DNA from 2 places in the Lysinibacillus sp. NPDC097214 genome. Region 1 is predicted to be linked to the other one. Evidence: riboswitches for the same ligand, from Rfam matches in the RefSeq annotation. Region 1 holds a riboswitch; the other holds the start of a gene.
What was found. A riboswitch is a leader RNA that binds a small molecule or an ion and turns the genes downstream of it on or off. The one in region 1 is predicted to bind S-adenosylmethionine.
Positions count from the first base shown of each region.

Region 2: linked by a shared signal. The riboswitch ahead of ACQKMI_RS21440 (O-acetylhomoserine aminocarboxypropyltransferase/cysteine synthase family protein) and the one ahead of ACQKMI_RS20005 (methionine ABC transporter ATP-binding protein) in region 1 are both predicted to bind S-adenosylmethionine.

Region 1 covers NZ_JBNNSS010000010.1:88,317-99,734, forward strand. The annotation lists gene ACQKMI_RS19975 (acetyl-CoA C-acetyltransferase) at 13-1,185, shown strand; gene ACQKMI_RS19980 (acyl-CoA dehydrogenase family protein) at 1,306-3,090, shown strand; gene ACQKMI_RS19985 (arsenate reductase family protein) at 3,383-3,739, shown strand; gene gcvH (glycine cleavage system protein GcvH) at 3,820-4,200, shown strand; gene ACQKMI_RS19995 (toprim domain-containing protein) at 4,401-4,742, shown strand; gene ACQKMI_RS20000 (thioredoxin family protein) at 4,759-5,070, shown strand; SAM riboswitch class I at 5,124-5,228, shown strand; gene ACQKMI_RS20005 (methionine ABC transporter ATP-binding protein) at 5,314-6,342, shown strand; gene ACQKMI_RS20010 (methionine ABC transporter permease) at 6,332-7,000, shown strand; gene ACQKMI_RS20015 (MetQ/NlpA family ABC transporter substrate-binding protein) at 7,084-7,941, shown strand; gene ACQKMI_RS20020 (response regulator) at 8,236-9,117, shown strand; gene ACQKMI_RS20025 (HEAT repeat domain-containing protein) at 9,114-10,160, shown strand; gene ACQKMI_RS20030 (glycosyltransferase family 2 protein) at 10,157-11,418, shown strand, end outside.
Region 2 covers NZ_JBNNSS010000012.1:94,276-105,693, reverse strand. The annotation lists gene ACQKMI_RS21460 (succinate CoA transferase) at 1-1,231, shown strand, start outside; gene ACQKMI_RS21455 (hypothetical protein) at 1,186-1,605, opposite strand; gene ACQKMI_RS21450 (DASS family sodium-coupled anion symporter) at 1,587-3,068, opposite strand; gene ACQKMI_RS21445 (glycerol-3-phosphate acyltransferase) at 3,251-3,883, opposite strand; SAM riboswitch class I at 4,227-4,340, shown strand; gene ACQKMI_RS21440 (O-acetylhomoserine aminocarboxypropyltransferase/cysteine synthase family protein) at 4,459-5,760, shown strand; gene ACQKMI_RS21435 (hypothetical protein) at 6,083-6,469, shown strand; gene ACQKMI_RS21430 (homoserine dehydrogenase) at 7,175-8,161, shown strand; gene ACQKMI_RS21425 (DNA-binding protein) at 8,216-8,446, opposite strand; gene ACQKMI_RS21420 (response regulator transcription factor) at 9,166-9,858, shown strand; gene ACQKMI_RS21415 (hypothetical protein) at 9,836-9,991, shown strand; gene ACQKMI_RS21410 (histidine kinase dimerization/phospho-acceptor domain-containing protein) at 10,007-11,418, shown strand, end outside.

The DNA.
Region 1 (11,418 bases):
GGGATTAATACGATGCGTGAAGCCGTTATTGTAGCAGGAGCACGAACTCCGATTGGGAAAGCGAAGAAAGGTTCTTTAGCAACCGTTAGACCAGATGATTTTGGAGCGGTGGTTGTCAAAGAAACATTAAAAAGAGCGGGCTATGAAGGTCCGATTGACGATTTAATTTTAGGATGTGCAATGCCAGAAGCTGAGCAGGGCATGAACGTAGCACGTAATATTGGAGCGCTTGCTGGATTACCAGATACAACGCCAGCGCAGACAATTAATAGATTCTGTTCATCAGGTTTACAGGCAATTGCTTTTGCAGCAGAGCGTATTATGCTAGGACATTCTAAGGCAATTCTTGCTGGTGGCGTCGAGTCTATGAGTATGGTGCCAATGGTTGGCAATACGCCTCGCTTAAATCCAACGTTAGCAGAAACTGCTCCTCAATATTATATGGGGATGGGGCACACAGCTGAGGAAGTGGCGCGTCAATACAATGTAAGTAGAGAAGATCAGGATGCATTTGCTGTTCGTTCACATGAGCTTGCAGAAAAGGCGATTAAAGAAGGCAAATTCAATGATGAAATCGTACCAATCGAAGTGGAGCAACATTATGTAGATGACAACAACAAACCACAGGTGAAAAAATTCACGTTTAGCATGGATGAAGGTGTACGTCCAGGTACATCTGTAGAAGGTTTAGCAAAGCTTCGTCCAGCCTTCCATATTAAGGGGAGTGTTACAGCTGGTAATTCTTCTCAAACTTCGGACGGTGCAGCAGCGGTACTTGTGATGGATCGTGAGGAAGCTGAAAAGCAAGGGCTTAAACCGATGGCGAAGTTTTTAGGCTTTGCGGTGGGTGGAGTACCTCCTGAGGTGATGGGTATTGGCCCAATCGTGGCAGTACCGAAAGCACTTGAAATTGCGGGTTTATCAATAGATGACATTGATCTTTGGGAAATTAACGAAGCATTTGCATCACAATCCTTACAGGTCGTACGTCATTTAGGCATCGATCAAAATAAAGTAAATGTCAATGGTGGAGCCATTGCCGTAGGTCACCCACTTGGTGCAACGGGAGCTATTTTAACATTAAAGCTTATTCATGAATTGAAGCGTCAAGGTAAGAAATATGGTGTCGTGACAATGTGTATCGGCGGCGGTATGGGTGCTGCGGGAGTATTTGAACTTCTATAATTTTTGCTAGATCAGCTTGGAGTGCTACGTTTCTGGTTGCCTCCGAACACAGTGCTTCAAGCTTTTCTATATATTGGGGATAAAAACTATTACTAATAGATGCATAGGGAGGAATTTTGAATGACAGAAAAAACAACGGATTTCATTAAAGGCGGCGGATTTATTATTGAAGATGTGGAGTTAGATCGTGTATTTACACCAGAAGATTTCACAGATGAGCATAAGATGATTGCTAAAACTACTGAAGAGTATGTAGCAAATGAAGTGTTACCAGTCGTTGAAAATTTAGAAAATCATGAATTTGAGCATTCGGTTCGCCTACTAAAAAGTGCAGGTGAACTCGGCTTACTAAGCGCAGATGTACCTGAAGAATATGAAGGTCTAGGATTAGACAAAGTTTCTTCTGCATTAATTGCAGAAAAAATGTCAGTTGCTGGCGGCTTCTCTATTACACATGGTGCACATGTAGGTATTGGTTCTTTACCAATCGTCCTATTCGGAAATGAAGATCAAAAGAAGACGTATTTACCAAAGCTTTCGTCAGGTGAATTAATCGCTGCTTACGCCTTAACAGAGCCAGGTTCAGGTTCTGATGCATTAGGTGCAAAAACGACTGCCAAGTTAAACGATGCAGGGACACATTATATTTTAAACGGTGAAAAGCAATGGATTACAAATGCAGGCTTTGCAGATGTATTTGTTGTTTATGCAAAAATCGATGGCGATAAATTTACAGCATTTATCGTAGAACGTGCCTTCAATGGCGTTTCAGTTGGAGCAGAAGAGAAAAAAATGGGGATTAAATCTTCATCGACACGTACATTAATACTTGAAGATGCAGAAGTACCTGTAGAAAACCTTTTAGGTGAAGTAGGTCGCGGACACGTTATTGCCTTTAATATTTTAAATATCGGTCGCTATAAATTAGGGGTTGGAACAATCGGTGGCTCGAAGCGTGCATTAGAGCTAGCTATTCAATATACAAACCAACGTCAGCAGTTTAAAACGAAGCTGTCTGATTTCAATCTAACAAAAGAAAAACTATCGACTATGGCTTCACAATTATATGCGTCTGAGTCATTAAATTATCGTACAGTAGGTTTATTTGAGGACCGCTTAAGTCAACTAAGCCCAGATGAGCAAAAGCAAGGGAAAGTAATTGCTGGTGCAATTGCTGAGTATGCGATTGAATGTTCTATTGCTAAAGTATTTGGTTCTGAGACTTTAGATTATATTGCAGATGAAGCGCTTCAATTACATGGTGGTTACGGCTTTATGGCTGAATACGAAGTAGAACGTATTTACCGTGATTCTCGTATTAATCGTATTTTTGAAGGTACAAATGAAATTAACCGCATGATTGTACCAGGTACATTTATGAAAAAGGCATTAAAAGGCGAATTGCCATTACTAAAAGTCGCTCAAAATTTACAGCAAGAACTTCTTATGTTAATGCCTGAAGATGTAGGCACAGAGCCTTTAGCACAGGAAAAATATCTTGTGAAAAATGCGAAGAAAATTGCTGTATTGGCAGCAGGTTTAGCAGCACAACGCTTCGGCGCGAAGCTTGATCAAGAGCAAGAAGTATTAGTGAAGATTGCAAATATCGCAAACCAACTATTCGCTATGGAATCTGCTGTATTGCGTACAGAAAAAGCGATTGCTCGTGACGGTGCTGAAAAAGCTCATCAAAAGTTATTGTACACTCAAATCTTCTGCCAAGAAGCATTTGCAGAAATTGAAAAAGAAGCAAAAGATACGATTCTTGCTTCAGCAGATGGCGACGCTGCACGCATGACATTGTCTGCACTACGTAAATTAACTCGCAACAACCCATACAACTTAATCGAGAAGAAACGCGAAGCTTCTGTTAAATTAATTGAAGCAGAAAAATTTGTAGTTTAATATCGCAGGTTAAACCTAGCTATCCACTGAGGTGTGATAGCTAGGTTTTTTTGTTGGAAATAATAGTATGGCTCTTGCAAAATGAGGAGGTGATTTCCGTTCCAGGCTACTCGCTTTGTCGCTGACGCTTCGGAAAGCGCCCAGCCGGAACGGAAATCAATCCCACGCTTTGGAAGTATTGAGCTATTAATTGTTTCATTTTGGTTCGTACCGGTTATGATGGTATACTACAGAAAATGAGGGGGACGCTGAAAATATAGTGTCCTAAAAAGATAGTAGAGGAGCCTTATAAATGACGATTCAATTTATTCAATATCCTAAATGTACTACTTGTAAAAAAGCTCAAAAATGGCTAAATGACAATGGAATTTCATACGAAGAGGTACACATTGTCGAACAAACGCCTACAAAGGACGAATTATCAAACTTATGGCAGGCAAGTGGACAACCTTTAAAGAAATTTTTTAATACTTCTGGTATGAAATATCGCGAGCTCGGCTTGAAAGATAAGCTTGCTGAAATGACTGAAGAGGAGCAGCTTGAACTGCTTGCGTCCGATGGTATGTTAATTAAGCGTCCGATTGTAACTGATGGAAATAAAGTTACTTTAGGGTTTAAAGAATCAGATTTTGAGCAAGCTTGGAAATAACGCTTTTAATCTTGTTTTTATGGTAGAAGTATGGCACACTGAAAGTGAATATATTACATATTTATGGAGGGGTTTTTTGCATGAGCACACCTAAAGACTTACGATACTCTGAAGAGCACGAATGGGTAAAAGTAGAAGATGGTAAAGTACGTATCGGTATTTCTCACTTCGCACAATCTGAACTTGGAGATATCGTTTTCGTTGAACTTCCACAAGTTGGCGACGAAATCAAAACAGATGATCCATTCGGTAGCGTAGAATCTGTAAAAACAGTTTCTGAATTATATGCACCAATCTCAGGTACAGTAGTTGAAGTAAATGCAGATTTAGAAGATAGCCCAGAATTCGTTAATGAATCACCATATGAAAAAGCATGGATGGTCGTTGTAGAGCCTGCTGATGCATCAGAAGTTGAAAAACTTATGACAGCTGAGCAATACGATGAAATGATTGCAGAATAATACAAGCCTGTAAGACAAGCCTGTAATAGAAAAACGTCGGAAATTACCGACGTTTTTTATTATCTTCATTCATCCTACCAACATAGTGGAGGAGGGTGAATGCAAGTATATTCCCATATCAATAGGTGTCTAACAGTATCAAAGACAAGATTTATTGATATAATGAAAGATAAGGGATATGTCTAAACGGGGGTGGCGTTATGTTCGAGGGGAAATGCTTAATTGTAGAAGGCCGTTCGGATAAGCTTCAAATTGAACCTATTTTAAATGAACATGTTAAAATACTTTGCACGAATGGTACAATTGGTGTGCATCAATTAGAAGAGTTACTCGATCCATATGAAGGCTGTGAGCTTTATACATTTTTTGATGCAGATACATCGGGTGATAAGCTACGAGCATTAATGGACAGACATTATCCAGAGGCTGAGCATTTACGTACAATGCCAACATATAAGGAAGTTGAGACAACTCCGAGGAAGGTGCTAGCTGCGATTTTGCTTCGTGCACATTTCTCAATCCATAATGAATATATTTTGTAAGGTTGCGTGAAAAAAGATGGAAGAATGGTCAAAAGAGCAGTGGGACGCGGCTATCCAGTCTGGTGAAAAAGCTGCTTTTTATTTATATACGCCAATGTGTGGAACGTGTGTAGTTGCATCGAAAATGATGTCGGTTGTAGAGCAATTGCTGCCACAGCTACAGGTTGGTAAAGCGAATATTAATTTTATCGAGCAAATCGCTTATGAGAATAAAATTGAAAGTGTACCGTGTTTACTTGTATGTGAAGGCGGAAAAGTGACGGAAAAGGTTTATGCCTTTCAATCCGTACCATATTTATACGAATTGTTAAAAAAATCAATTGACTGAACTTTACTCACGTGGTAAAGTACGAATATACTAAAAAATATAAATATATCGAACTCTTATAAAGAGCGGCGGAGGGAAGTGCCCTATGAAGCCCGGCAACCAACACTAAGTGAAAAGGTGCCAAATCACCCAAAGATTTTATCTTTGACAGATGAGAGAACGGTTTAGCGTATAAGTTACGTGACCCCTTCTACTTGTCTATAAGTGAAGGGGTTTTTTTATATGAGAAAAGGAGAATTCGCTATGATCAATCTTCAAAATATTACGAAGAAATACAAAACCTCGAATGGCGAATTAACAGCAGTTAAAGACGTCAACCTTTCTATTAATAAAGGTGAAATTTTTGGCATTATCGGTTACAGTGGCGCTGGTAAAAGTACAATGATTCGCTTGTTAAACGGTTTAGAAAAGCCTACATCTGGTACGGTAACGGTTAACAATCAAGAATTTTCATCCATAAAGGGGCAAAAGCTCAGAGATGCTAGACAAAAGGTCAGTATGATTTTCCAACATTTCAATTTACTTTGGTCTAGAACTGTTGCGGAAAACATCGCTTTTCCACTAGAAATCGCTGGTGTTCCAAAGGCAAAACGTGAGGTCCGTGTGAAAGAATTAATCACACTAGTTGGCTTAGATGGACGCGCTAATGCGTATCCATCACAACTATCAGGGGGGCAAAAGCAACGTGTAGGCATCGCTCGTGCACTTGCTAATAATCCAGAAGTATTGTTATGTGATGAGGCAACATCCGCACTGGATCCGGAGACAACAGATGCTATCCTAGATTTACTTGTCGATATTAATGAACGATTAGGTTTAACGATTGTGCTAATCACACATGAAATGCACGTTATTCGCAAAATTTGCCATCGTGTAGCGGTTATGGAAGCTGGAGAAATTGTAGAACGTGGTGAAGTATTACAAGTATTCCAAGCTCCACAAGCGGCCATTACAAAAAAATTCGTTTCTCAAATTACGGATACGAAGGAAACACAGGAAACTGTGGTACAAATTAAAGCAAATTACCCTGATGGACAACTTGTTAAGTTAATATTTGTAGGAGAAAAAACAGAGCAGCCTGTTATTTCACATCTTGTAAAACAATTTGATGTAGAAGTAAGTATAGTACATGGTAATATTTCGCAAACGAAAAATGGCGCGTACGGTACACTTATTGTGCAAATTGAAGGCACAGAGGCGAATGTTGCAGCTGCACTTAGCTACTTGCATACAGTCGAAGTACAAACGGAGGTGATTGCCAATGCTAACTAGTCTCTTTCCGAATGTCGACTGGGAAAAAATGTGGGAAGCTACGTATGAAACATTGTACATGACCACAATTTCTACGGTGATTACATTTATACTTGGATTAGTAATTGGGATCTTACTATTCTTATCAAGTCCAAACCAACTATGGGCCAATAAACTGGTGAACTTTTTAACAGGCTCAATCGTTAACATTTTCCGTTCGATTCCATTTATCGTATTAATTATTTTATTAATTCCGTTTACGAAATTTTTACTCGGCACAATTCGTGGCGCAGATGCGGCTTTACCGGCACTAATTATCGGAGCTGCGCCATTTTATGCACGGATGGTATTAATTGCCTTACGTGAAATTGATAGAGGTGTTATTGAAGCAGCTCGTTCAATGGGTGCCAAAACGTCAACGATTATTTGGAAAGTATTAATTCCAGAATCGTTACCAGCGCTTATTTCTGGTATTACTGTAACGGCTGTAGCACTTGTTGGCTATACTGCGATGGCAGGTATTATCGGTGCAGGTGGTCTAGGAAACTTAGCATTCTTAGATGGTTTCCAACGTAATCGCCAAGATGTAACTTTAATGGCGACTATATTAATCTTAATAGTAGTATTTATTATTCAATGGATTGGCGACATGATAACAGCCAAAACAGATAAACGCTAAAAAGGCAAAGCTCGACATCAAAGAGGTTATTTCGGTTTTATACCGCTAACATACTTTAATAAGGGAAAAGGAAGTGCAATAAAATGAAAAAATTATTAGCAGGATTATTTTTATCGGTATTAGTGCTAGCTTTAGCTGCTTGTGGTGCTGGTAAAAAAGAAGATACAAACTCAAACGCATCATCTGGTGATAAATCAGACAATAAAGAAAATGTAACATTAACAATAGGTGCTTCTAATACGCCTCATGCGGTTATTTTGGAAAAAGCAAAACCAATTTTAGCTAAAGAAGGTATCGATCTTGAAATTGAAACGTATCAAGACTATGTATTACCAAACAAACATTTAGAATCAGGTGAACTTGATGCAAACTATTTCCAACACCTACCTTTCTTAGAGCTTAGCATGAAAGAAAACGGCTATGACTTTGTAAATGCGGGTGCCATTCACATTGAACCAATCGGAATATACTCTAAAAAATATAAATCTCTTGAGGATCTACCAAAAGGTGCAACAATTTTACTTTCTAGCTCCGTTTCAGACCACGGTCGTATGCTTTCATTGTTAGAAGCTAAGGGCTTAATTAAATTAAAAGATGGTGTTGATAAAACAGCAGCAGAAATAAAAGATATCGCAGAAAACCCTAAAAACTTCAAATTCGATGCAAATACAGCGCCTGAAATGCTTGTACAAATGTATGAAAATAATGAAGGAGATGCGGTTCTGATCAACTCGAACTTTGCAATCGATAACGGCATAAATCCATTGAAAGATGCAATTTCTCTTGAAGATAAAGAATCTCCTTATGTAAATATTGTCGCTGTACGTGCTGGTGATGAAACAAAACCAGAAATTAAAAAATTAATAGAAGTATTAAAATCTAAAGAAATCCAAGACTTCATTATTGAAGAATGGAAAGGCTCAGTTGTACCAGTTAAATAATTTAAAATTTATTGAAAAGGGTATGTAAGAATAAAACTTACATACTCTTTCTTCTTGTTATAAAAAGGATAGCTGTTGTCAGAAAAATACAACTTTTCATCAAAAGAGGTATTACTCTGTAGTTTATAGCAAAAATATAATAATATTTTAAAAGTGACCGATTTACCAAAAATTTTGTATAGAAATTGTTTAGTCATCTTTATTACTATAGTTGTTGTGTTTAAAATCAATAGAATGATAGAAAAATAATGAAGAAGAATAAAATGCTTCTTCCATCAACTGGAGTGAACATTAATGAATAAATTAATCATTGCAGAAGACCTTATGCAGGAACATGAGGTAAAGGGTTATTTTGAAATTTTGCGTGAGAGTGTTATTCGCTCACGTTTAACAATGACCGCAGTCTTTTTTAAAGTTGCGAATTCCTCCCAAGGAACTGATATAGATCATCAAGTAAATCATCAAATTTCAGCTTTTCTAAAATCAAAAATACGAAAAACAGATTTACTTTTCCAACTAGCAGATGGCATGCATTGGGGAATATTTTTTCTGCAAAGTAGTGAGGTAGAGGTAAAGGCGTTTTTAAAACGGATATTCGCAATTCTAACGCAAGAAAGGGAATTTCAACAAATAGCGTTAAAAGCTTCCGTTACTGAAATAAGAAATAATAATGTTGACTTTGAAACATTGTTAGATAAAAATAAGCACAAACTAGCAGATGACGAACAGCCGATTTGGTCAGTCGAACAGGTTACAGATTATCGTGTACAACCAATGGAGCAAGTAAAGGTTAGCATTATTGAACAAAATGAAATCTTTAGAAAAGTACTAGAAACGACACTCGAAAATTTAGACATTCCTCATTATACTTTAGACGTGTCAACCTATGAAGATGGTTATACTTTCTTACAGTCCGATAACTATAAAACCGGTCATATGCATTTAGTTGTGATGAACGATATTTTGCCACGTAAAAATGGCTTAGAAATTTTGCACATTTTGCGAGAAATGCCGAATGAGAAAAAGTTCATCATTTATATGATGTCAGAACGAAATTCAGAGGGTGCGACTCTTAATGCTTATGAAGGTGGCGTCGATGAATATATCGTAAAACCATTTAATTTGCGTTTGTTAGAAGCAAAAATTAAGCATACTTTCGCGAGGTTCTGGCTATGATCCAGCTGTCAATTCCTTTTCTTTTAACGGTCAGCGGTATTTTATTAGTAGTTCTATTTTTATTTACGATCTATATACTTGTTCAGCGCAAGCGGGAGATGCGTTTTGCAGAAGTGCGTGATGCTTTTTTACAGAAATCTTCACAGCATTGGTACAACTATTTAATCAATGATGAAATTTTCTCTTTAGCGCTTGTACCCCAAGGAAAAGCTCAAGTAGCGGCTATAGAAATAATCTTTTCATCTTATTTGAAAAATATAATCAATGAAAAAGTTGAACATAAAATAAAAGAGTTTTCTAATCTCTATTTAAAAGAGTTTTATGAAAAGGATTTGTCCAGTAAACGATGGAGCATTAGGATGAATGCTTTATATCATATTGCTGATTTACAGATAGAGGATTTATTAGAGACATGTCTACAATTTGAAAAGACCAAAATTTCGGAGGAAGAATATTTTCAACTGTTAAAAATATACTCTCTCTTCCAACCAGAATTATTTATCGAAAAAATTAAAGAATCAAGCGTTCATTATTCTGAAAGCGAATATAGAAGAGTATTTGTATTGTTAGAGGATGACGTATTTATTCGATTATTCGAAGACTTTGATAGCTGGACAACCAATATCCAATTTGCTGCAATTGATACGGCAGCTGTCAAAAGAAATATGCAATATATTGATCAGTTAAAACAGCTATTAACACATGAGGTTCCAGAAATACAAATAAGAGCATTAAAGGGTCTTTATGAAATTGGTATAATTGATGAAATTGATCCTTATGTTCCATTTGTGACATCAGATATGTGGGAAATAAGATTAATGGTTACGAAAATCTTTAAGCATGTACCACTAAACTATACCTATGCTTATTTAGAACAGCTTCTTCAAGATGAAAATTGGTGGGTTCGCTCACAGGCTGCTAAAACAATTGTAGAAAATAAAGAAGGAATTGATAAATTACAGCAATTTATGGAATCTTCAAATGACCCATATGCAATTGAAATGGCACAGGAAACAATAGTTAGAAAGCGAGGGAACACATGAAAGTATTTTTAGATTTTTGTATGTGGTTCTTTGGTGGATTTATTCTGTTTTATATGCTATTTGTTATTGTTTCATATTGCGCAATGTTTGTTATTGCTATGCTAGCTATGCGAAAACGCTATAAATTAGATCCCTCAGAGTATGATGATGCACATGCAGATGCCTTTTACTCAAAACCAGTATCCTTATTAGTCCCTGCTTACAATGAAGAGATTGGGGTTGTAGACACAGTCTATTCATTGTTGAATTTACGATATCCACAAACGGAAATTATCATTATTAACGACGGGTCGACTGACTCTACACTACAAACCGTAATCAAGCATTTCCGAATGAAGCCCGTTGATAAGATTGTTCGTGCAAATATCCCTACAAAACAAGTTAAACAAATTTATGAATCAGAAATCTATAAGAATTGTATTTTAGTAGACAAAGAAAATGGTGGTAAGGCAGATGCATTGAATGTTGGTATTAATGTATCTCAATATCCATACTTCTGCTCTATTGATGGTGATTCAATCTTAGATGAAAAATCATTGCTTCGTGTGATGAAGCCGATTATTTTATCAGACGGTGAAGTGATTGCGGCAGGAGGAAATATCCGAATAGCCAATGGAGCGAAAATGCAGCTTGGTTCCGTTACTGAAACACACTTACCAAATAATTACTTAGTCATCATGCAAATAATAGAATATGCGCGAGCCTTTTTAATGGGGCGAATCGCTTTAAGTAAATACAATCTTGTGCTTATTATTTCGGGAGCATTTAGTGTATTTTCGAAGGAATGGGCTGTAGAAGCGGGTGGTTATTCAACGAATATTATTGGAGAAGACATGGAGCTTGTCGTGAATATTCACCGTTTAATAAGAAAGAAAAAAGAAAAGAAACGTATAGAATTTGTTCCAGACCCTGTGTGCTGGACTGAAGCGCCTCAGACATTAGGCGTTTTACGAAACCAACGTAGACGTTGGCATCAAGGATTATTTGAAAGCCTTTGGAAGCATAAGACGATGACGTTGAATCCTAAGTATGGCTTAATAGGTTTGCTTTCATTTCCATATTTTTGGCTAGTAGAATGCCTAGGGCCACTTGTTGAGCTAGGTGGTTATATTTATATCGTAGTGGCATTTTTCTTAGGGAAAATCTATTATGAAGTAGCTATAATCCTGTTACTGCTTTTCGTCATTTATGGCGTAATTTTTTCAATAGCCGCGATATTATTCGAAGCATGGATCTTGAATACTTATCCGAAACCGAG
Region 2 (11,418 bases), on a different contig from region 1:
TCGTAACAAAATCAACAGTGGTGAAATCACATTCGTTGATGCACATCTATCACATAATGCGGAGCTAGTACGTCAAGGTATTATCGGTCCCATTGACTTTGCGATTATTGAAGCAGCTGCTATTACAGAAGAGGGCTTACTAATTCCTACAACTTCAGTTGGCAACTCTCCGATTTTTGTGCAAGAGGCAGACCAAATAATCATTGAGTTGAACGTAGCTCAGCTTGATGCATTAGAGGGTGTCCATGATATTTTTGTACCAGGACTACAGGGGAAACGTGATCCAATTCCATTGCAAAATGTATCCGATCGACTTGGCACAATTGGTATACCACTAGATTTAGATAAAGTAAAAGGTATTGTGATTTCAGATATTTTAGATGCACCATCAACGATTGTTCCTGCGGATGAAGAAACAGATATAATGGCTAATCATTTATTAAATTTCCTACGCGAAGAAATTAAAGTAGGTCGTTTAACAACAAGCTTAAGACCTATTCAATCGGGTGTAGGCTCAGTAGCGAATGCCGTTTTATTAGGTTTTAAAGATTCTGAGTTTGAGAACTTAGAAGTATATTCAGAAGTGCTGCAAGACGCAGTATTCGAATTAATGGATGCAGGAAAGGTAAACTTCGCATCTGCCACTTCTATTACCCTTTCCGAGGAAGTGGGCAACAGAGTTTATGGGAATTTTGAAAAATATACAGATAAACTAGTATTACGTCCGCAAGAGATTTCTAACCAACCAGAAATTATTCGCCGACTCGGGCTAATCTCTGTTAATACAGCATTAGAAGTGGATATTTACGGGAATGTGAATTCTACACATGTTTCTGGCACAAAAATGATGAATGGAATCGGCGGCTCTGGAGACTTTGCACGTAATGCGCGATTAGGTATTTTCGTCACAAAATCTTACGCGAAAGGCGGAAATATTTCTAGTATCGTTCCGATGGTGTCGCATGTCGACCATACAGAGCATGATGTAGACGTCATCGTAACTGAGCAGGGAGTGGCAGACTTACGTGGGCTTGCTCCAAAAGAACGGGTGGGACTCATTATCGATAACTGTGCACACCCGGAATACCGTGAGCAATTATGGAAGTATTATAACGATGCCAATGAAGTAACAGGTGGACATCATACGCCACATGTTCTAGAAAAAGCACTCTCATGGCATGTGAATTACGCAAAAAATGGAACGATGAAGAACCCAGCTTTATCGAAATAATAAAGTAATAAAAGCCTTGAAGGACAGTTGATTTGTTCCTTCAAGGCTTCTTGTTGTTTTAGAAACGGCTTCTTCTGGCTCATCATCAAAAGTTGTGGATGGCATTTGTAAAAACATATGCCATGTATATTAGTTGATTGGAGTGGAGGTTGGGCGACTCCTTGGGGATCAGCGATAGAGGAACGAAGGCTAAACCCATCACATCCTGTGATAACGCCTTCGTGACCAACATCCTGTTGCCCCAAGCGGCTCATCGGACGCCCCCAGGAAGCTCTGCGCGAAAGCGAAGCGTCAGCGGCAAAGCGCCCAGCCGGAACGGAAATCAACCAAACGTTATGGTGATGATCCCTTCTCTTTACAATAATCCAATCCATTTCCAATACGTTGCGGAGAATAGGAGAACTAGGATGTATCCAATGATCGTTAATGGAATACCAGATTTTAAGAAATCCTTTGTTGTAAAGGCTCCTGTACCATAAGCAAGCATATTTTGCGGTGCACTAATAGGTAAGAGGAAGCCAAAGCTAATAACGAATTGTTGCACGATAACGAAACCAACCTGATCGACATTAGCCGTTAATGTTGAGGCTAAAACGATAAACACTGGTATAAGCGCAGACGCTAAGCTTGTTGCACTCGCAAAGCCTAAATGAATAAGAATATTAAATAAAGTGACAAGCGCAATGGTTGCAAGAATTGGCATAGAATCTAAACCGAGTGAACCGAATACTTTATCAGACAACCACGATGCACCTTTCGTATTAAGCAAGACTGTTCCTAGCATAATGCCTACTGCAAAGACGATAATTGTCCCCCAAGGAATATGCGGTTCAACTTGCTTCCACGTATAGACCCCGACTTTAGGCATTAATAAAATAGCGATTGCAATGATTGTGACGGTTGTCGTATCGAATGGGTGGAGTTTGCCCTCAGTAGCCCAGAAAAATAGTAAAACTACAGATGTGATGATTAATCGAATTTCGGGAGCTTTTAATGGGCCAAGTTCCGCAAGCTGTTTTTTGATTACTTCTCGGCCACCTTCGATATTACTTGTTTCAGGTTTAATTAGTGTAATCATAATGAAAAATAGAGCCACTGACATGATGATGGAGAAGGGGGCAGCATAAAGCAACCAAGCACCCCAAGAAATATCCACACCAAATTGTTCTTTAATGAAATTTAAAGCGACCATATTTTGAGCTGCTGCCGTTTTAATACCGATATTCCAAATGGAGACAGCTTGCACAGAGGTAATGACAAGTAAAGCAGCAAGTCGACTATCACGTGGTAAGCCAAATGCCGCTACCATTCCGAGTAGTATTGGTACAACTGCGCCTGCACGTGCAGTAGCAGAAGGGACGAAGAATGCGAGTGCAATAGATACTAAAATAGCACCGAATACAATGGCTTTCGTTTTTGTCCCTACTAGTGAAAGAATCCATAGCGCAAGACGTTTATGTAAATTGGTAATTTGCATGGCTGCCGCTAGGAAAAGAGCTGCGGCTACTAGTGCAACTGCTGAATTACTAAATCCACTTAATGCTAATTTTAATGCATCTGATGTTCCTAGCTCTCTCGTTGGATCTTCCATTGACGGAGCTAATCCTAGTAAAACTGTAACGAGAGCAATAATCATGGCAGAGCTAACGGGATAGGATACTGCTTCTGTAACCCAAAGAATGATAGCGAAAGCTAAAATAGCCAAGGCCCGTTGTCCAGCTACAGGTAAATCGCCGTTGTTCGGTAAAAAAGTTATGATGATTAGTGAAGCGAAGGCTAATGCGATCCAGAGTGGCTTCAAATTACGTTTCGGTTTTGCTTGTTCAGAAGTAGACATACTTTTTCATCCTCTCTAGTATTTTCTATAACATCGACTAGTAAAATGCTTTATTAAGGGAGTGATTTGTCTATTTATTGGTAAAAAAACTAGTGTGTAAAATACCCTCTATTTATAGCGATAATGGCCAGTTACGAGAAAATATGTGGTCATAGAAAAGACAAAAATATCCAAAAAAGATATTATTTTTTCTTTTTGAATGCAGAAGTAACTTTAGGTTCAGTTCCTAGCATTAATCGTTTAATATTTTCGATGTGCAAAATGATGGCTATGCCAAAAAGAAATAGGGCTATAATCGTTGGACCTATTCCAGGAATCCATAAATATGTGGCTAGACAAAAAACGAGATAAAATACAAGTACACCGACAATTAAATAGTTCGTCAGGAAAGATAAAATAACAAATAATAAGAGTGCTAATAAACCAATTTTCCAATCAATCGCAAGTAATATTCCTATGATTGAAGCGGTCCCTTTACCGCCTTTGAAGCCCATATAAAACGGGAAATTATGACCTAAAATGACACCAACAGCTACGAGATAAGTAAAGAGCCAAACTTGTATGTCTGTTAATTGTGTTATATCGGCAAGGTAAGCATGTGCACCGATAATAGCGACAACACCTTTACCGATATCGATAAGTGCAACTAATATGCCGTATTTCCATCCGAGGGAGAGTGTTGCGTTAGAGGCACCTGCATTGCCATATCCAGCCTTTTTTAAATCTACCCCGGATAAAAACTGAGCAACTTTAGAACCGTGAACACAGCCAATCAAATAACCAACAAGAAGAAAAATGATAACCGCTTTTAACATAAAAGTCCTCCTTTCTAAATAAATAGGCTCCTCACTAAAAGTTAGGAATGACATTTTAAAACGTGTCATTGTATATAAGTTGATCTTCGTTACGACTGGGCGACTCCTTCGTGACCAACATCGTGTTGGCCCAAGCGGCTCATCGGACGCCCCCAGGAAACGCTCAGTCGGAACGTAAATCAACCCTACGTTTTGATGAGAAACTAGTAAACACTAAAATAATGTATGCGTTCGTATTACGTAAAAAAGCAGACAGAAGTTTCGGAAAAAATAAAATTTTAGTGTTGACAGAGAAATAGTCTATGTTTATACTTTGTAACAACGATGGAAATTGAATCTCATACTCTTATCAAGAGCGGCGGAGGGATAGGCCCTATGATGCCCGGCAACCAGTAAGTGACGAACTTGCTAAGGTGCTAATTCCTACAGATTCTTACTTGGATCTGGCAGATAAGGGGAGGAAAACTTGCACCCGCAACCCTCTTCTTAGCTGAAGAGGGTTTTTGTTTTCTACTGAAAAAATCCTCCTCATCTCCGGTACCATCGTAAAAAAAACAACCATATGGAGGTATACAATGACAAATTTTAAACCAGAAACATTGCTGTTACACGGTGGCCAAGAGCCAGACCCGGTAACAGGATCTCGAACAGTACCCGTATATCGCTCAACGGCATTCGTTTTTAAAGACACTGCTCATGCGCAACGTCTTTTTGCCTTAGAGGAAGCTGGCAATATTTACACACGAATTACAAACCCAACTGTAGATGTTTTTGAAAAACGCGTCGCTTTATTAGAAGGCGGTACAGCAGCGGTAGCACTTTCATCTGGTGCAGCAGCTATTGCATTTTCAATTTTAAATCTTGCAGGGGCAGGTGATGAAATTGTTGCAGGTAGCTCTTTGTACGGAGGTACTTATAATTTATTCGCCAACACACTACCAAACTACGGTATTAAAACAATTTTTGTAGATGAAACAAATCCAGAAAATTTCAAAGCAGCTATTACGGATAAAACAAAAGCGGTGTTCGCTGAAGTTTACGGTAACCCAAGTTTAAAAGTGCTAGACATTGAAGCAGTAGCGAATATAGCACATGAAAACGGCTTGCCATTAATTATTGATAGCACATTTGCTTCACCATATGGCTCTACACCAATTGACTTCGGTGCAGATATCGTTGTTCATTCCGCAACGAAATGGATCGGCGGCCATGGTACAACTTTAGGTGGCGTTGTAGTAGATGCAGGGAAGTTTGATTGGACTCGCGGACGCTTCCCAGGCTTTACGGAGCCAGATGCTTCTTATCACGGTTTGCGTTATGGTATTGACACAGCAGCGGCTGCATTTGCCACAAAACTGCGAGTGCAATTACTACGTGACTTCGGACCAACATTAAGTGCAGATGCAGCATTTAATTTATTACAAGGTTTAGAAACGCTTCATTTGCGGATTCCTAAACACAATGAAAATGCATTAGCGGTAGCTGAATATTTACGAGACCACCCATCTGTGGAATATGTAAATTACAATGGTTTAGAAGATTTCCCTACTCATGAGTTAGCTAAAAAATATTTGAGAAATGGCTTCGGTTCAGTGCTTACATTTGGTATTAAAGGTGGACGAGAAGCAGGGCGTAAATTGATTGATAGTGTGAAATTATTCTCGCACGTAGCAAATGTAGGGGATGCCAAATCATTAATTATCCATCCAGCGTCTACTACACATCAGCAACTTTCAGCTGAGGAACTAATCCAAACTGGCGTAACCGAGTCGCTCATTCGCTTATCCATCGGTTTAGAGGCAGTAGAGGACATTATTGCAGATTTAGACCAAGCTATTGAACAAGTAACAGCTTCACAACAACAAGTAGAAGCCTAATAAAAAAACACATTGGCTAATGTTGTAGCGTTTACGTATTTTCTCATTCGATAGGCCTCATTTGGTAATGCGTAAAACGTTGCTGCATCATCCGCTTGCCTCATTTGGTAAGGATAATTGAAATTCTTCTAAAATAATACCTAGTAATTTGATAAGTATTATTGACTTGCTTAATTCCTTGTTTTATACTAGGGAATAAGAAAAGCGTTCGACATTTAGTTTTCATAAGTGCTCCCCCACTTTTGAAATATATGAAGCGGAGTAGTTGCTCAGTCAGTAACTACTCTTATCTACAAAAACTGATGATAAAGGAGTGTTTTAAATGGGAAATGTGTATAGTGCGCAAAACATTGCATCTTATCTTATTTATGAGTTAAATGAAGGTCATGTGTTTGTGAACAACATGTCCATTCAAAACATACTTGCGTCAGTTGAGAGTAAATGGCAAGAAATCTTTGGACATTCAGCTTTTAAGGAAATTGTTTATGTCAAAGAGGAAGGCTATACAGTAAAAGAAGTTTTTGAAGCTTATGAAGGCTATGGAGCAAGTCATATTCCTCTACCTGCAACAGAGTATTACTTAAAATACGGCACATTCCAATTAGTTGAACGTACGTATGCAATACCAAATTTTACGCTAGAGGAAATAAGACTAGTGCAACAGGCTTTAATACAATATCGTTATAAATTGCTAACCAAAGCTAGTTAATTATCCCTCATATAATTAGGCTCATTCTCTGCTGCTACAGGGAATGAGTTTTTTAATTAGATGTTGGAAGATATACTAGCATAATTGAAAAAATTTTTATTAATATATTTCAAAAGAACAATTTTTATGAATGTATTTACATACATATATATAATAGAAGAAAGACATTTGTTTTTGGCTCATCACCAAAAGTTGTGGATGACATTTGTTGAAATTTATGCCATATATAAGTTGATTGGAGTGGAGGTCGGACGCCCCCAGGAAAGCGCCTAGCTGCAACGGAAATCAACCCCACGCTATAGTGATGATCCTTTATAAAGAATCGTCAATATTTGTTCAATTATTATAGATCAAGTGAAAAATCATATAATAAAAGGAATGAAAACGATTTCCTTTGCACTTCTAGGGTAAACAAATGTCCATCCTAGAAAGATTTTTCTTGTGCAATGTATGTATTTACGTTACAATCTTCATTAAGTTGAATTTTGAATTATTTGAATTTGTGTGTTTCACAGACTGTATCTTCATTCAGAATATTTTTTGTAGTGAACGTGAAACACCATGACTAAATATCTGTCTGAAAACGAAGTGTTAAACACGACCTGCTTTGTAAAGTCGGCGAACAATTCAAAATCTGTACGAATTAAGCTGAGACGAAATAAATATAATGAAACTGCGGAATGTAAGTTGGAGGGAATAACAGAAATGGCAACTATAAAGGCAGCTATATTAGGATTTGGAACGGTAGGTCAAGGAATTTACCATATATTAAACGAAAAGCGTGAAGAGCTTAAAAATAAATTAGGAATTGAGCTAGAAGTAGCAAAAATTTTAGTTACAGACGCTAGCCGTGAACGTGTACCAGGGACAGCACATTTAATGACAACTAGTATGGATGAAGTGTTAGCAGAGCCGGGTATGCAGGTTGTTTTTGAGGCGATCGTGAATGAGGAGCCAGCATTTACTTACTTAAAGCGGGCTGTTGAACATAAATGTCATGTTATCACAGCTAACAAAGTAATGTTTGCAAAGCGAGGTTTGGAGTTACAGGACCTTGCAAAAGCAAACGGTGTATTTGTAGGCCTAGAGGCAACAACCGCTGGTGGAGTACCAGTTATTAAAACGATGAAAAATATTTTGCTTGTCAATGATGTTAGTCGTATTCAGGGTGTTTTAAATGGGACATCCAACTATATTTTAACGAAAATGCGTTCACAGGGTTGGTCGTTCGAAACTGCTTTAAAAGAGGCACAAAATTTAGGTTATGCAGAGGCAGATCCATATAATGATATTTCCGGACAGGATGCCTTTAAAAAATTAATGATTTTAAGTGCTTTGGCATTTGGTGAACAACCAGACTGGGCTGACGTCGAGGTAGTTGGCATTGATAGTATTTCGGCAGAGCAAGTCAAAGAAGCGTGCGAAAAAGGCTTGCGTTACCGCCACGTTGCTGAGGTTGAGAAGCTAGCAGATGGGAAAGTGGTCGCAAAGGTTGGTCCGCAATTAGTAGATAAAGAACATCCGCTATACCCAGTTGATGACGTCAATAATGCTGTGGCATTGGATACAAATTATATTGGCACTTTAACGCTAGTTGGACCTGGAGCAGGTATGTATCCAACAGCTAGTGTAATGGTAGAAGATTATGCCGAGATTATCGGTAAAAGAGCTGGGTTTGTCGTAACAATATAATAGATATGCCTATCATTCAACAATGCTCAACTTGTTTGAATGATAGGCATTTTTTTAGTCCTCATCTTTAACATCAATATCCTCTGGAATAGGAGTATTCCGCCAAATTTCAATTTCCTCTTTAATACGATCTAGCTGCTCAAAATAAGTGCTAAACTGCCCGCTATTAATCAGTATTTGGTCCCCATCGAAAACTGAACGAATACGGCCCTCGTAAACTAGGCGAAGTATTTGATCCTCTGGCATACTAAGGTCGATAGCTGTTTCTTCAATTGTTTTATACATAATTTCGCTCCTTTTGTTGTTTATATTATAACCAAAAGAAAGCTTACTGTGGGTTAATAAATGAAAGGAAAGAAGAAATGGTAATTGTTTACTTTTCGATAAATCTGTATTATTAATGTTAATGGGTTGTGGGGGCTATAATTAGCTATTCCCATTTTGCGCGATAGTCCAATGTCTTTTTTTCTAATTAATTCGTCTAACAGGTGGGTTATTTGAACAGTTGAATTGTTTAGAATGGATATTATATTTTTGACATTAGAAAGGGCGTAAAACGCTTTTGAGGACAAGTCATACAAGACAATTTTTAGATTAGGAACATGTAAGACTAATTTATTATATTTTTATTGCTGTTTTGATAATTTACATATGCCCTGTATATAAGTTGATTTTCGTAACGACTGGGTGACTCCTCTGGGATCAGCAATAGAGGAACGAAGGCCAAAACCATCACATCCTGTGATAACGCCTTCGTGACCAACATCCTGTTGCTCCGACGCCCACAGGAAGCTTTGCTCTGTGCAAAAGCGAAGCGTCAGCAACAACAAATGTTTTCTGTAGCGAAAGCAAAGCGGCAGCTACAAAGCGCCCAGTCGGAACGGAAATCAACCCCACATTTTGTTGATGAGACTCCTTAAAATCTTAAGAATTTCTTCATTTTTATAATAACTGGTTTTTAAGATTTAAAATGTACACTATTAATTGAGAGCGAGGTGTATATCATGACGAAACTAACAGTTCTTGTTACAGACGATGATCAAGATATTCGTGATGGTATTGAAATTTATTTAAACAATGAAGGCTACAATGTTATTAAAGCTGCTGACGGTTTAGAGGCACTTGAAAAATTAGAAAACAATGAAGTACATTTAATTATTTTAGATATTATGATGCCGAATATGGATGGAATTACAGCGACGTTTAAAATTAGAGAAGAGCGCAATATTCCAATCATTATGCTTAGTGCAAAGGCAGAGGATAGCGACAAAATTCATGGTCTATCTGTAGGTGCGGATGATTACGTTACAAAGCCTTTTCATCCGTTAGAGCTGTTGGCCCGAGTGAAATCTCAGCTGCGACGTTATGTACAACTTGGGACGTACAATGAAGAAGCAGCAAAGGTGGAAATCGATGGACTTGTATTAGATGAAGATGCAAAGGAAGTCAATTTAGAAGGCGAACCTGTTCGATTAACACCAATCGAATATAAAATTACGGAATTATTAATGAAAAATGCAGGACGTGTATTTTCGATAAGAGAGATTTATGAGCGTGTATGGAATGAGGAGGCTTACAATGCAGAAAATATTGTGGCAGTACACATTCGAAAAATACGTGAAAAAATCGAAGCAGATCCGAAAAATCCACGTTATTTAAAGGTGGTGTGGGGCGTTGGCTATAAAATGGAAAAATAAAATAGAGCACTATGTTACAATTGCAGGGTTTGTAGCAGGGGTTATTGGACTAATTTATTTTGGTGTGTATGCCTATCAGTTAGTAACTGCCCGCTCTTCGGGGATGTTACAATTGCTTGAGAAAATTTTTTAGAGAGGAGTTAAAAGTATGGTGAAAAATTGGAAACCTCTTCTCGCTCTTTTATGTTTAATCTGGGTGATATTTGGTATTTTTACTTTCTCAAAAGTCGGGCATCGATATATTGGAAAGTCTTATTTTCAATCTGAAAATTTACAACCCCAACTTGATAATTTCCAGTCGGAATTAGGACCATTAGTGTTAAATGTACCAACGGCCGAAGATTTAAAAAGTAAAATTGTGGTGACACAAAGCGAAATTGAGGAGCATCGTAATCGCTATGGAACATTAGGAGAACAGATAGGTAATATTAAAGCCCAATATGCGGAGCGCATTCAAGAAGCTACTAATGTCAATGCAACTGATTTAAAAACAAAGCTTGAGAAAGAGCGAGATGCCAAAGTTAAAGATATTACGACTAATTTTGGGGATGATGAGCATGTCCGCAAAAAAATTCTCACTCAAAAAGAAGAGCTTGTTGATAAATATATAAAGGCAGTACAAGAAGAAGCAAAGAATTTTGTGAAAAATAATAATCAATGGTCTTATGAATTAACGAATACTGAAACAGGTGAAACATTTAGTTCGGGTAATGTTTCAGATAGTAGTGCTTTCAAAATAAAGTTTACTGGGCAACATCCATTAACGACTTCAAATATTAGTAGCGGTTATTTACACGATATTTTCTATCAAACAGATATCAGCTTGGATACAGAGGAACTTAAGGAAAATTTTGATTACACTGGCATTATAACTATCTCAAAAAAATCAGCACAAGCAGAAAGCATCATGGTGGGATATAACAATTTTAAAACCCGTCAATACACCTTCTCCTTTATATGGTTAACGAGTATTGTGGCAGCTATTTTTGCATGGAAAGGGCGTAAAGAAGTACTGCAGATGGTACAAGGTTTAAAGGGGAAAGAAGCCTTTGCAAAGATGAAAATTGATTACTCAATCGTATTATTATTAATAAGCGCATTCGTATATTTGATAACATCTGACACTGCTTTTTATTCGATACTAAATGATTTTTATGACTATAATTATGTACGTCGTTTAATGGATATATTGTTTAAACTAGGTGTCTTAATCATTATTGCTATGCTGTTCTTTGTACAGCTAATTTGGTTGTATGATCGAGTGAATACAGCGCAGAAATTAGAGGAGAACTTAAAAGGTAGCGTTTTATGGTCACTAGGAGGATCCATTACAGATTTGTTTATAAATCGTTCCATCGCATTACATTCCATTGTGATGATTGGGGCAGCATTTTTTGGCGGTGGAAGTCTTGTTGCTTCAATGATAGGCGGTGGTGGATTCCCCGTACTAGTATTGGGCATCTGTGCGATGATCGGTATTCCAGCCATGATTCTTTTCCTTTCTAAAATGGGCTACTTAAACCGAATTATGAAAGATACAAAAGACATGGCAGAAGGGCG